DNA from 3 places in the Pseudomonas sp. 1L-B-1-E-C1 genome. Region 3 is predicted to be linked to each of the others. Evidence: predicted binding sites of a transcription regulator. Region 3 holds the regulator's gene; each other region holds the start of a gene.
The links. Region 3 encodes sigma-54, which starts transcription at its own class of promoters, with help from an activator protein. Its sites were predicted from a motif close to ANTGGCATNNANNTTGCTNT; they were not measured.
Positions count from the first base shown of each region.

Region 1: a site for sigma-54 is predicted at 2,522-2,541, ahead of glnA (type I glutamate--ammonia ligase). Genes of this name have one in related genera too.
Region 2: a site for sigma-54 is predicted at 2,420-2,439, ahead of glnK (P-II family nitrogen regulator). Genes of this name have one in related genera too.

Region 1 is NZ_JBXAWN010000002.1:204,589-208,779, reverse strand. It holds gene typA (translational GTPase TypA) at 1-713, opposite strand, end outside; gene thiI (tRNA uracil 4-sulfurtransferase ThiI) at 853-2,307, opposite strand; gene glnA (type I glutamate--ammonia ligase) at 2,635-4,041, shown strand.
Region 2 is NZ_JBXAWN010000003.1:356,703-360,893, reverse strand. It holds gene AC0Z4S_RS07905 (secondary thiamine-phosphate synthase enzyme YjbQ) at 1-307, opposite strand, end outside; gene AC0Z4S_RS07900 (ammonium transporter) at 523-1,860, opposite strand; gene glnK (P-II family nitrogen regulator) at 1,898-2,236, opposite strand; gene AC0Z4S_RS07890 (accessory factor UbiK family protein) at 2,631-2,891, shown strand; partial or broken gene AC0Z4S_RS07885 (BRO-N domain-containing protein) at 3,251-3,769, shown strand; gene AC0Z4S_RS07880 (N-acetyltransferase) at 3,963-4,191, shown strand, end outside.
Region 3 is NZ_JBXAWN010000004.1:183,928-188,118, forward strand. It holds gene AC0Z4S_RS09090 (HPr family phosphocarrier protein) at 1-244, opposite strand, end outside; gene rapZ (RNase adapter RapZ) at 260-1,117, opposite strand; gene ptsN (PTS IIA-like nitrogen regulatory protein PtsN) at 1,120-1,584, opposite strand; gene hpf (ribosome hibernation-promoting factor, HPF/YfiA family) at 1,597-1,905, opposite strand; gene AC0Z4S_RS09110 (RNA polymerase factor sigma-54) at 1,979-3,469, opposite strand; gene lptB (LPS export ABC transporter ATP-binding protein) at 3,636-4,191, opposite strand, start outside.

The DNA of each region.
Region 1 (4,191 bases), on a different contig from region 3:
ACAACCGGGGTGTTCGGCTTGACGCGACCGCGAGCGATACGGCCAACACCGATAACACCCAGGAAGCTGTTGTAGTCCAGAGCGGAGATCTGCATCTGGAACGGACCGTCACGGTCAACGGCCGGAGGCGGAACGTGGTCGACTACCGCCTGGTACAGCGGAGTCATGTCTTCCGCCATGGCGGTGTGGTCCAGACCGGCAATGCCGTTCAGAGCCGAAGCGTAAACAACCTGGAAGTCCAGTTGTTCTTCGGTAGCACCTAGGTTGTCGAACAGGTCGAAGATCTGGTCCAGAACCCAGTCCGGACGTGCGCCTGGACGGTCAACCTTGTTGATCACCACGATTGGACGCAGGCCGGCTTCGAAAGCCTTCTTGGTCACGAAGCGGGTTTGCGGCATAGGGCCGTCTTGAGCGTCAACCAGCAGCAGAACGGAGTCGACCATCGACATTACGCGTTCAACTTCGCCGCCGAAGTCGGCGTGGCCCGGGGTGTCCACGATGTTGATGTGGTAGCCGTTCCAGTTGATGGCGGTGTTCTTCGCCAGAATGGTAATACCGCGCTCTTTTTCCTGGTCGTTGGAGTCCATCACGCGCTCGTCGTTGAGCTCGTTGCGCTCCAGGGTGCCGGATTGACGCAGGAGTTTGTCTACCAGGGTGGTTTTACCGTGGTCAACGTGGGCGATGATGGCGATGTTGCGTAGATTTTCGATCACTTGTGTATCTCGATCAGAGGATTCGGTTTGCTGACAAGTCATGGCAGCGATTAGCAGTAGTGTCCGGCATGGCCGTTACAGCTTGACGGCGGTGTCGGGGGGCCGGTGACGCAGGCCACAGGCAAACAGCCCCGGGCACTTAGCTCGGTCGATAAACGCGCACATTGGCATGCCCCTCACTGAGCAAATGGTGGGCATGCAGGCGACTCATCACGCCTTTGTCGCAATACAGCAGGTACTGGCGAGTAGGGTCCAGTTCCTTGAAACGTGCGTTCACTGCATAGAACGGCATCGTCTGTACCTCTATGCCGGCGAGTTCCAGCGGGTCATCCTCGGCGGCATCCGGGTGGCGGATGTCGATCACGATCTGACCGGCCAGCGCTTCGCTGACTTCTTCAATCTGCAAATCCTGGCCCAATTCGTCGATCACCCGATCGATCGGCACCAGTTTGGCGTTGGCGAGCGCACGCTCGAGTACCGCCATGTCGAATTCTTTCTCTTCGTGCTCAACCCGGCCACGCTTGGCGGCGGTCTTGGGGTTGACCGAAATCACGCCGCAGTATTCCGGCATGTGCCGGGCGAAATCGGCGGTGCCTATCTCGTTGGCCGTATCGATGATGTCCTGCTTGTGCGCGACGATCAGCGGCCGCAGCACCAGCTTGTCGGTCACGCAGTCGATCACCGACAGGTTCGGCAGCGTCTGGCTCGACACCTGGGAGATCGCTTCACCGGTGACCAACGCATCGATGTGCAAGCGTTCGGCGATCTCGGACGAGGCGCGCAACATCATACGCTTCAAAACCACGCCCATATGACTGTTATCGACTTTGCCGAGAATTTCGCCCAGCACTTCCTCGAACGGCACACTGACAAATAGCACGCGTTGCGAGCTGCCGTACTTCTTCCAGATGAAATGCGCGACTTCCATTACGCCCAATTCGTGGGCACGCCCGCCGAGATTGAAGAAGCAGAAATGCGCCATCAGGCCGCGGCGCATGATCTGGTAAGCCGCCACGGTCGAATCGAAGCCGCCGGACATCAATACCAGCGTCTGCTCCAGCGCACCCAGGGGGTAGCCGCCGATGCCGTTGTGCTGGCTATGAATCACGAACAACCGTTTGTCGCGAACTTCGATACGAACTTCGATTTCCGGCGCTTTCAGGTCGATTCCGGCTGCACCGCACTCACGACGCAGCTTGCTGCCGACGTATTTTTCCACGTCCATCGAGCTGAAGGCATGCTTGCCTGCGCGCTTGCAGCGCACCGAGAAAAACTTCCCGGCCAGCGCATCGCCGTAGTGCTGTTTGCACTTTTCGGTGATGTCGTCGAAGTCGCCCAGCGGGTACTCGTCGATCTGCAGAAAGTGCGCGATGCCCGGCATGCAGGTCAGGCGCTCGCCCATCTCTTTCAAGGCTCTGGCGTCGGTGACGCGGGTTTCCAGCTCGAGGTTGTCCCACACGCCGTTCACCACCACGGCCGGGTCCAGGTCACGGAGCACGGTGCGGATGTTCTTGGCCAACTGGCGGATGAATTTCGTCCGTACAGGTCGGCTTTTGATGGTGATCTCGGGGAAGACTTTTACGATAAGTTTCATGAAAACAGCGCGCGAACGGCCAGCCGAAAAAGGGGGGCGCGGATTATAGCGGAAATTGCTCAAGGTTTAACCAGTTAATGTGCAGAAGGTTTTACACGCACCAAAACAGGTCATTTCTGAATTCAAACGCAACATTACGGGGCGAGATTTCTCGATTCACTACCTCGCGCACCTTAATAAGCGTGAATTTGGGGCAAAAAACCCATGCTGGGGCACTGGCATGCAATTTGCTCCCTTGTGAGGCAGGTTGCCTTGGCAGAGTATTCGCGCCGGCATCACCATTATTAAGGGCATCCACTACCCGCCCTAATTCACCCGGAGGACACTATGTCGAAGTCGGTTCAACTCATCAAAGATCATGACGTCAAGTGGATTGATCTGCGCTTCACGGACACCAAAGGCACTCAGCACCACGTGACCATGCCGGCTCGCGATGCGCTGGATGACGACTTCTTCGAAGTCGGCAAGATGTTCGACGGTTCCTCCATCTCCGGCTGGAAAGGCATCGAAGCCTCCGACATGATCCTGATGCCGGTCGACGAAACGGCCGTACTCGATCCGTTCACCGAAGACCCAACCCTGATTCTGGTGTGCGACATCATCGAGCCTTCGAGCATGCAAGGCTACGACCGCGATCCACGTGCGATCGCCAAGCGTGCCGAAGAGCACCTGAAAGCCACCGGTATCGGTGACACTGTATTCGCCGGTCCAGAGCCAGAATTCTTCATCTTCGACTCGGTTAAATTCAAGTCGGACATCTCCGGCTCGATGTTCAAGATCTACTCCGAGCAAGGTTCGTGGATGTCCGACCAGGACATCGAAGGCGGCAACAAGGGTCACCGTCCAGGCGTGAAAGGCGGCTACTTCCCGGTTCCACCGTTCGACCACGACCACGAAATCCGTACCGCCATGTGCAACGCACTGGAAGAAATGGGTCAGTCGGTTGAAGTTCACCACCACGAAGTGGCAACTGCCGGCCAGAACGAAATCGGCGTCAAGTTCAACACCCTGGTGAAGAAAGCTGACGAAGTTCAGACCCTGAAATACGTTGTGCACAACGTGGCCGACGCTTACGGCCGGACCGCGACCTTCATGCCGAAGCCACTCTACGGCGACAACGGTTCGGGCATGCACGTGCACATGTCGATCTGGAAAGACGGCAAGAACACCTTCGCAGGCGAAGGCTATGCCGGCCTGTCCGATACCGCTCTGTACTTCATCGGCGGCATCATCAAGCACGGTAAGGCCCTGAACGGCTTCACCAACCCGGCGACCAACTCCTACAAGCGTCTGGTGCCAGGCTTCGAAGCTCCGGTAATGCTGGCCTACTCGGCGCGTAACCGTTCCGCTTCGATCCGTATTCCTTACGTGTCGAGCCCGAAAGCCCGCCGTATCGAAGCACGCTTCCCGGATCCGGCTGCCAACCCGTACCTGGCTTTCGCAGCACTGCTGATGGCCGGTCTGGACGGTATCCAGAACAAGATCCACCCAGGCGATGCCGCCGACAAGAACCTGTACGACCTGCCGCCTGAAGAGGCGAAAGAGATTCCACAGGTTTGCGGCAGCCTGAAAGAAGCCTTGGAAGAGCTGGACAAGGGCCGTGCGTTCCTGACCAAGGGCGGCGTGTTCTCCGACGACTTCATCGACGCTTACATCGCGCTGAAATCGGAAGAAGAAATCAAGGTTCGCACCTTCGTACACCCACTGGAATATGAGCTGTACTACAGCTGCTGATCCGGTAGCGCTGCGTAAAGTGGCGTGACAGAAAGAGGCCTCCTTCGGGAGGCCTTTTTTATTGCGCGTAATTTCTGGGGCGACGCATTTCTCCTGTGGGAGCGAGCCTGCTCGCGAAAGCGGTGGGTCATTGAAGATGATGGTGACTGA
Region 2 (4,191 bases), on a different contig from region 3:
GACTGATCTGGCAACCGAGTACGCTGGCTTTGAAGTGCGCCGGGAGATCATCCGGGCCTTCGTCGTTGTGCTCGTAGCCGTCTGTTCCTTGTGGGATCAGGCGATTGAAAAATCGTTCGAAGTCGCGACGAACTGCCGGATCGGCGTTCTCGTTGATGGTCAACGACGCCGACGTGTGCTGCAGCCACAAATGCAACAGACCGACCCGACAGGTCTTGAGTTCAGGCAAGCCTGCGAGCAACTCGTCGGTTACCAGATGAAAGCCCCGGGGCCGTGCCCGCAGGGTTATCAGAGTCTGTTGCCACATACAGTTCTCCGCTCGTTCGGGGCGCATTCTAGCGTGCTCTGAAAAAAAACAAAGGCCCTAATATTCCTGCAGCGATGTAAGCGATTGCCCGCAGAAAAAGCCTCGTCGTAAAGACGACCAAAGCCGTAAGAAAAATCCTTTCAGCCGCTCCCTGAATGACAAATCCCGGACAAAAAAATGCCCGGCGAACCGGGCAATTTTTTCAGTGCGCGTACTTACAGGTTGTAGCCGCGTTCGTTGTGTTGTGCCAGATCGAGGCCGACCGACTCTTCTTCCTCGGTAACACGCAGACCCATGACGGCATCCAGCACCTTGAGGATGATGAAGGTGACGATGGCGGTGTAGATCACCGTGAAGCCGACGCCCTTGATCTGAATCCAGACCTGCGCGCCAATGTCAGTCACGGTGCCGAAGCCGCCCAGTGCCGGTGCGGCAAACACACCGGTGAGGATCGCGCCGAGGATACCGCCGATACCGTGCACGCCGAAGGCATCCAGGGAATCGTCATAGCCGAGTTTGCGTTTCAGGGTGGTGGCGCAGAAGAAGCACACCACGCCTGCGGCCAGACCGATCACCAGTGCACCCATCGGGCCCACGGTGCCAGCGGCCGGGGTGATCGCGACCAGACCGGCGACCACGCCCGAAGCAATGCCCAGTGCGCTTGGCTTGCCGTGGGTGACCCACTCGGCAAACATCCAGCCCAGTGCCGCAGCCGCAGTGGCGATCTGCGTTACCAGCATGGCCATACCGGCAGTGCCGTTGGCAGCAGCAGCGGAACCGGCGTTGAAGCCGAACCAGCCGACCCACAGCATCGCCGCGCCCATCAGCGTGTAACCGAGGTTGTGCGGAGCCATCGGCGTGGTCGGGAAACCTTTGCGCTTGCCCAGTACCAGGCACGCGACCAGACCGGCGATACCAGCGTTGATGTGCACCACGGTGCCGCCGGCGAAGTCGAGCACGCCCCAGTCCCACATCAGGCCGCCGTTACCGGACCAGACCATGTGCGCGATCGGTGCATAAACCAGGGTGAACCAGACGCCCATGAAGATCAGCATCGCGGAGAACTTCATGCGCTCGGCGAACGCACCGACGATCAGCGCCGGAGTGATGATCGCGAAGGTCATCTGGAAAGTGATGAACACAGCCTCAGGGAACAGCGCCGCCGGGCCGGTAATGCTCGAAGGCGTGACACCGGCGAGGAACGCCTTGCCCATGCCACCGAAGAACGAATTGAAGTTGACGACGCCCTGCTCCATGCCGGTGGTGTCGAAGGCAATGCTGTAGCCATAAATGACCCACAGGATGCTGATAAGACCGGTAATGGCGAAGCATTGCATCAGCACGGAAAGAATGTTTTTCGAGCGAACCATGCCGCCGTAGAACAGCGCCAGGCCGGGGATGGTCATGAACAGCACCAAGGCTGTCGAGGTGAGCATCCAGGCGGTGTCGCCGGAATTGAGGACTGGCGCTGCCACTTCGTCTGCCGCCATGGCGATGCCGGGCATTACGATGGACAACAGGGCGCCTAGCCCTGCGAATTTACGCAGAGTCATATTGTTTTCTCCTGGGGCGTTGGGTTTGTGGCGGCGCTTAGATCGCGTCGGTATCGGTTTCGCCGGTACGGATGCGGATCGCCTGTTCCAGATTGACCACGAAGATCTTGCCGTCACCGATCTTGCCGGTGTTGGCCGCCTTGGTTATCGCCTCGATAACCCGATCCAGATCCTTGTCGTCGATGGCCACGTCGATTTTCACCTTGGGCAGAAAATCGACCACATATTCCGCGCCGCGATACAGCTCGGTGTGACCCTTCTGCCGGCCGAAGCCTTTGACTTCAGTGACGGTAATGCCCTGCACGCCGATTTCGGACAGCGACTCGCGCACGTCGTCCAACTTGAACGGCTTGATGATGGCAGTGACTAGCTTCATGAAACTCTCTCCCGAATTGGTGGACTTGCCCCAGGAAAACAAACCCGTCTCAAGTCTAAGCGCAGTGCCTGGCTTTGTAACGCATCGTTGACGCCAGCTAACCGCATCAGACGAAACTCCCCGCTTCGTCTGCCGCACTGCATTCGTCACAGCGACTGCATCAGTGCATGGGTCGTGGGTGACTAAGCAGAAACCTTGCCAGCTCGGCAAAATCCCGGCATTTCAACCGTTTAGCCTCGGTTGCGCGCACTGGCGCAGAAAAGCGTTTACCGATACGCACAACAACGGTGCGCCACCGTCCGTCCCCCTGCGCGAAAAGCGTGCATCCGTGCGACGGGATTGACTATAGACACTGCGTGATACACTGCCGGCCATTGTTTCCAGGACATTCCCCATGCTCGCGCCCAAAGACTTCCTCGACGCCCTGAGCGGCACCGCCTCCCGCCTGTTCAGCGGCGACACGCCACTGCCGAAAGCCGAAATCGAAAGCCAGTTCAAGATGCTGCTGCAGAGTGCCTTCAGCAAACTCGATCTGGTCAGCCGGGAAGAGTTTGATAGTCAGATGGTCGTACTGGCCCGCACTCGCGCTCGCCTCGAAAGCCTCGAAGCCAAAGTCGCCGAGATGGAAGCCAAGCTGACACCGCCCGCGGAATAAATCGCGTCCCCTGTAGGAGCTGCCGAAGGCTGCGATCTTTTGATCTCCGGCCCTTCAACCATCCCGGCAACGTCCTACAACCTGCACCACCGCCGTCCGATTGCGCCGAAAAGCCCAGGTTTCTAAGCTCATCTGATGCTGAATGTTCAGCACCGGGTTTGGCGACCCGAACAGCTTAAGGCGCACGACAACCATGATGGCGGGTACATTTACCGCCACATCGTTTCATGGCGGTTGTGCGTGGGAGACCTTCGGGTCTGCCGGATTCCTTTTGCTCCGGTTCGCCAACCCGCGTACAACTGCCACCTAATCGTTTGGCGACGATTGAGGGCAGCCCCTTAAGCAAGAGGAACTGCTCAATGAATCAAGAAGAGACTTATCTGACCCCGCACATCTTCACCCGCCACAAACTCCCCCCTCCACGCCCTCCTCATCCAGAACTAACCCTGGCTCTGCGCACGAGACCTGAGCCGCCTGCTGCACATCTACCTCAACGAACGCATGCTGCGAAAACTCGACCCCGACCAATACCAAACCCGCAAACCTTGACCCACAACCAGATCGAAAACGTCCTGCTGATCAGCGAATCCGGCATCTACGCCCTCCTCGTCTACCACTACTGCCCCGAATACCGAGCCCTGCGCGAATGGCTCACCCACCAGGTCATCCCCACCCTGCGCGACTCCCAACATCCCAGCACAAGCGAACGTCCACACCTGAGCCTGCTCAGTTGGCCGGACATGACGTTGAGTTTGTTGCACTGGAATAATCAGCCGTGGATACGGTTGCAGGATGTGCCACACATGGTGACGGAGCGAGAACAGGTAAACCGCACGGTTGTGAACTCATGGTGGAGAAAGGCTCTGCAATTGATCTGAATTTTGCGCTGCAACCTCACCAAAGGTCATTTCAGCGATACCACTGAAATGACCTTTTTTGTGTCTTCGTTATCTCCCCCCCCTACTCCGGAATCCTCCACTCACAGAAGTAACGTCCTACAAAACGCGTCCCCCACGTCTGATTTCGCTGCCTCCTCTCTGCTGGCTATCTTCTGCGACCAGATCCAAACAGATGAAAACAATGAGAAGAAAAGGCAAAGCAACGGATCTTCGTAACCAGACATTCAGATCAAACTCGCGAAAGATCGCCTACAAATTCTTTCTCAAGGACATGGCCCCGAGAATCCCAAGTATTGATGCAGCAGCGGTCAAGTTTGAGCCAATTACCCCAGCAGCGATAAAGCAATACTTTCTCTGGGAGGGGCCAACAATTTTCCCTTGGGATGACGTTGCAGCCTGGA
Region 3 (4,191 bases):
GATCGACCAAGGCGTCCATGGCTTCCTGAGCCTGTTCGCCTTCAGTACTCAGATAAATTTTGGTGCCCTTGCCAGCGGCCAGCATCATCATCGCCATGATGCTCTTGCCGTCGACAGTCGTCTCTGGCGTGCGACCCACTCTGATCGTGCAGTCTGGGTACTGACCCGCTACGCCGACAAATTTGGCTGACGCCCGGGCGTGCAGACCCAGCTTATTGATGATTTCGATTTCACGAGCAGGCATCGCGGTGTGAATCCTTTAGGTGAGGTCGCGGTGGCGAACCTGGACGTTCTTCAGGGTTTTCTGCAGGGCCTGACCCAGGCGTTCGGTCAGGTAGACGGAGCGGTGGTGCCCGCCGGTGCAGCCAATGGCAATGGTGACGTAGGCGCGGTTGCTGGCGGCGAAACGTGGCAGCCACTTGTTCAGGTAGGTGTAGATGTCCTGATACATTTCTTCGACATCCGGCTGTTCCGCCAGGTACTCGGCCACAGGTGCATCGAGTCCGGACTGCGCGCGCAGCTCCGGTTTCCAGTACGGATTGGGCAGGCAGCGCACATCGAAGACCAGATCGGCATCGACCGGCATGCCACGCTTGAAGCCAAAAGATTCAACCAGGAATGCGGTACCGGGCTCCGGCTGATTCAACAGGCGCAACTTCAGGGTGTCGCGCAGTTGATACAGATTCAGGTTGGTGGTGTTGATTTTCAGGTCGGCCAGATCGGCGATCGGCCCGAGAAGGGCGCTTTCATCCTGAATCGCTTCGGCCAGTGAGCGATTGGCGTTGCTCAGCGGGTGGCGACGGCGTGTTTCGGAAAAACGCTTGAGCAGGGTTTCTTCGTCGGCGTCCAGATACAGCACATCGCACTGGATATGCTTGGCACGCACATCTTCGAGCAATTCCGGGAAACGTGACAGATGGCTGGGCAGGTTGCGCGCATCGATCGACACGGCAACCAGCGGCTGCGCGAGCTCGGTGTGGATCAGCGCGCGCTCGGCCAGTTCCGGCAGCAAGCCGGCCGGCAGGTTGTCGATGCAGTAGTAACCGTTGTCCTCAAGGACATTCAGGGCGGTACTTTTACCCGAGCCCGAACGGCCACTGACGATAATCAAACGCATGATCAGTGCCCGTTCTGCTCGTCCAGTACGACCTGGTACAAGGCTTCGTTACTCGGGGCGCTACGCAGTTTGTCGCGCACTTCCTTGCGATCGAGCATGCTGGCGATCTGGCGCAGCAATTCCAGATGCGCATCGGTCGCGGCTTCCGGGACCAGCAGCACAAACAACAGGTCTACCGGGGCGCCGTCGATGGCGTCGAAATCAATCGCAGCTTCGAGGTGCAGCAGGGCACTGACTGGCGCCGTGCAGCCCTTGAGGCGGCAGTGGGGAATGGCGATGCCGTTGCCAAAACCGGTGGAACCGAGTTTTTCACGGGCGATCAGCGCCTCGAAGACATCCTGCATCGCCAGATCCGGCACTTCGCGGTGGATCAGGTTGGCAATCTGTTCGAGGGCTTTTTTCTTGCTGCCGCCCGGCGCGTTCACCTGGGAACGGCCGGGGGTCAGGATGGTTTCAAGTCGGATCATGGGATAGGGGTGTTAACGACCGGTCGCGCCCTGGAGGAGGCTCTGGGTCTTTTCCTTATGCTTTTTGAGTTGGCGATCCAGCTTGTCGGTGAGTGAGTCGATCGCAGCGTACATGTCGGTATCTTCTGCGTTGGCGACCACTTCGCTGCCGGGGATATGCAAGGTGGCTTCGATCTTCTGCTTCAGCTTTTCGACGCACATCGTGACTTGCACGTTGGTGATCTTGTCGAAATGTCGCTCCAGTCGTTGGAGTTTTTCCTCGATGTAGGAACGCAGAGGTTGGGTCACTTCCAGTTGGTGTCCACTGATGTTGACTTGCATACAGCTTCTCCTTCGTTGCCAGTGCATAAAGCGGCAGGCCGAAAAGCCTGCCACTGGAACGCTGTAACGTGGCTTACATCAACCGCTTGCGTTCGCTCGAAGGCGCGATTCCGAGGGATTCGCGGTACTTGGCGACGGTGCGGCGAGCCACCTGAATGCCTTGTGCCTCCAGTAAACCAGCGATCTTGCTGTCACTCAACGGCTTTTTCTGATTTTCCGCCGCGACCAGTTTCTTGATGATCGCGCGAATCGCCGTGGACGAGCATTCGCCGCCTTCGGAGGTGCTGACGTGGCTGGAGAAAAAGTATTTCAGCTCATAAATACCGCGCGGGGTATGCATGAATTTTTGCGTGGTCACTCGGGAAATCGTCGATTCGTGCATGCCGACCGCCTCAGCGATGTCATGCAGTACCAGCGGTTTCATCGCTTCGTCGCCGTATTCCAGGAATCCGCGCTGATGTTCGACGATCTGCGTGGCCACTTTCATCAGGGTTTCGTTGCGGCTCTGCAGGCTCTTGATGAACCAGCGGGCTTCCTGCAATTGATTACGCATGAAGGTATTGTCGGCGCTGGTGTCGGCACGCTTCACAAAACCGGCGTACTGGGCGTTGACACGCAGGCGTGGCACCGATTCCTGGTTCAGCTCGACCAGCCAGCGCTCGTTGTCCTTGCGCACGATCACGTCAGGAATGACGTATTCGGCTTCGGTCGACTCGATCTGCGAGCCCGGACGCGGATTGAGGCTCTGCACCAGTTCGATGACCTGGCGCAGTTCGTCTTCCTTGAGCTTCATGCGCCGCATCAACTGGCTATAATCGCGGCTGCCGAGCAGGTCGATGTAATCGGCGACCAGACGCTTGGCCTCGGACAGCCACGGCGTCTTGGCTGGCAATTGGCGCAGTTGCAGGAGCAGGCATTCGCTGAGGTTGCGTGCGCCGATCCCGGCGGGTTCGAATTGCTGGATGCGATGCAGGACGGCTTCGATCTCATCGAGCTCGATATCCAGTTCCGGATCGAATGCTTCAAGAATTTCTTCGAGTGTCTCGTCCAGATAACCCTGATTGTTGATGCAGTCGATCAGGGTGACGGCGATCAGGCGATCGGTGTCGGACATCGGCGCCAGGTTCAGTTGCCAGAGCAGATGGCTCTGCAGGCTCTCCCCGGCGGAGGTGCGGGTGGTGAAATCCCACTCGTCGTCATCGCTGCTGGGCAGGCTGCTGGCGCTGGTCTGGTAGACGTCTTCCCAGGCGGTATCCACCGGCAGTTCATTGGGGATGCGCTCGTTCCATTCGCCATCCTCGAGGTTGTCCACCGTCGGGGCGGTTTCCTGATAGGAGGGTTCCTGGATTTCGGCGGGCTTCTGTTCGGCGTTGTCGGCCAAGGGATCGGCGTTGTCGAAGTCGTCGCCTTCTTCCTGGCGTTCGAGCATCGGATTGGATTCCAGAGCCTCCTGAATCTCCTGTTGCAGGTCCAGGGTCGACAATTGGAGCAGACGGATGGCCTGTTGCAGCTGCGGTGTCATCGTCAGCTGCTGGCCCATTCTCAAGACTAGCGATGGTTTCATGGCAGGGGCTTAACACCTTATTCGCCGGCGCTTTGCGCCATCCACTACAGGGCGCCGAAGCGCCAAACTTAAGCAAATTATATGCCTGAAACTGAAGTGTTTGCCTAGAGCGCTGTAACAATTAAAGCGGATAAATGCGCCTTGAATCGATACAGCGCTGTCGCGCTTACAGGCGGAACTCGTGACCCAGATACACTTCCTTGACCAGATCGTTGGCCAGGATGGTCTCGGCATCGCCCTCGGCGATCAGTTGACCGTCGTTGACGATGTAAGCGGTTTCGCAGATATCCAGCGTCTCGCGGACGTTGTGGTCGGTGATCAGCACACCGATGCCCTTGGCCTTGAGGTGGTGGATGATCTGCTTGATGTCGCCGACCGAGATCGGGTCGACACCGGCGAACGGTTCGTCGAGCAGGATGAATTTCGGCGCAGTGGCCAGAGCGCGAGCGATTTCCACCCGGCGGCGTTCACCACCGGACAAGCTCATGCCGAGGTTGTCGCGGATGTGGCTGATGTGGAATTCCTGCAGCAGGCTTTCCAGCTCCTTGCGACGGCCGGCCTTGTCGAGTTCCGGGCGAGTCTCGAGGATCGCCATGATGTTGTCGGCGACCGACAGCTTGCGGAAGATCGACGCTTCTTGCGGCAGATAGCCGATACCGGCTTTGGCGCGGCCGTGCATCGGCTGGTGGCTGACGTCCAGATCGTCGATCAGCACCCGGCCC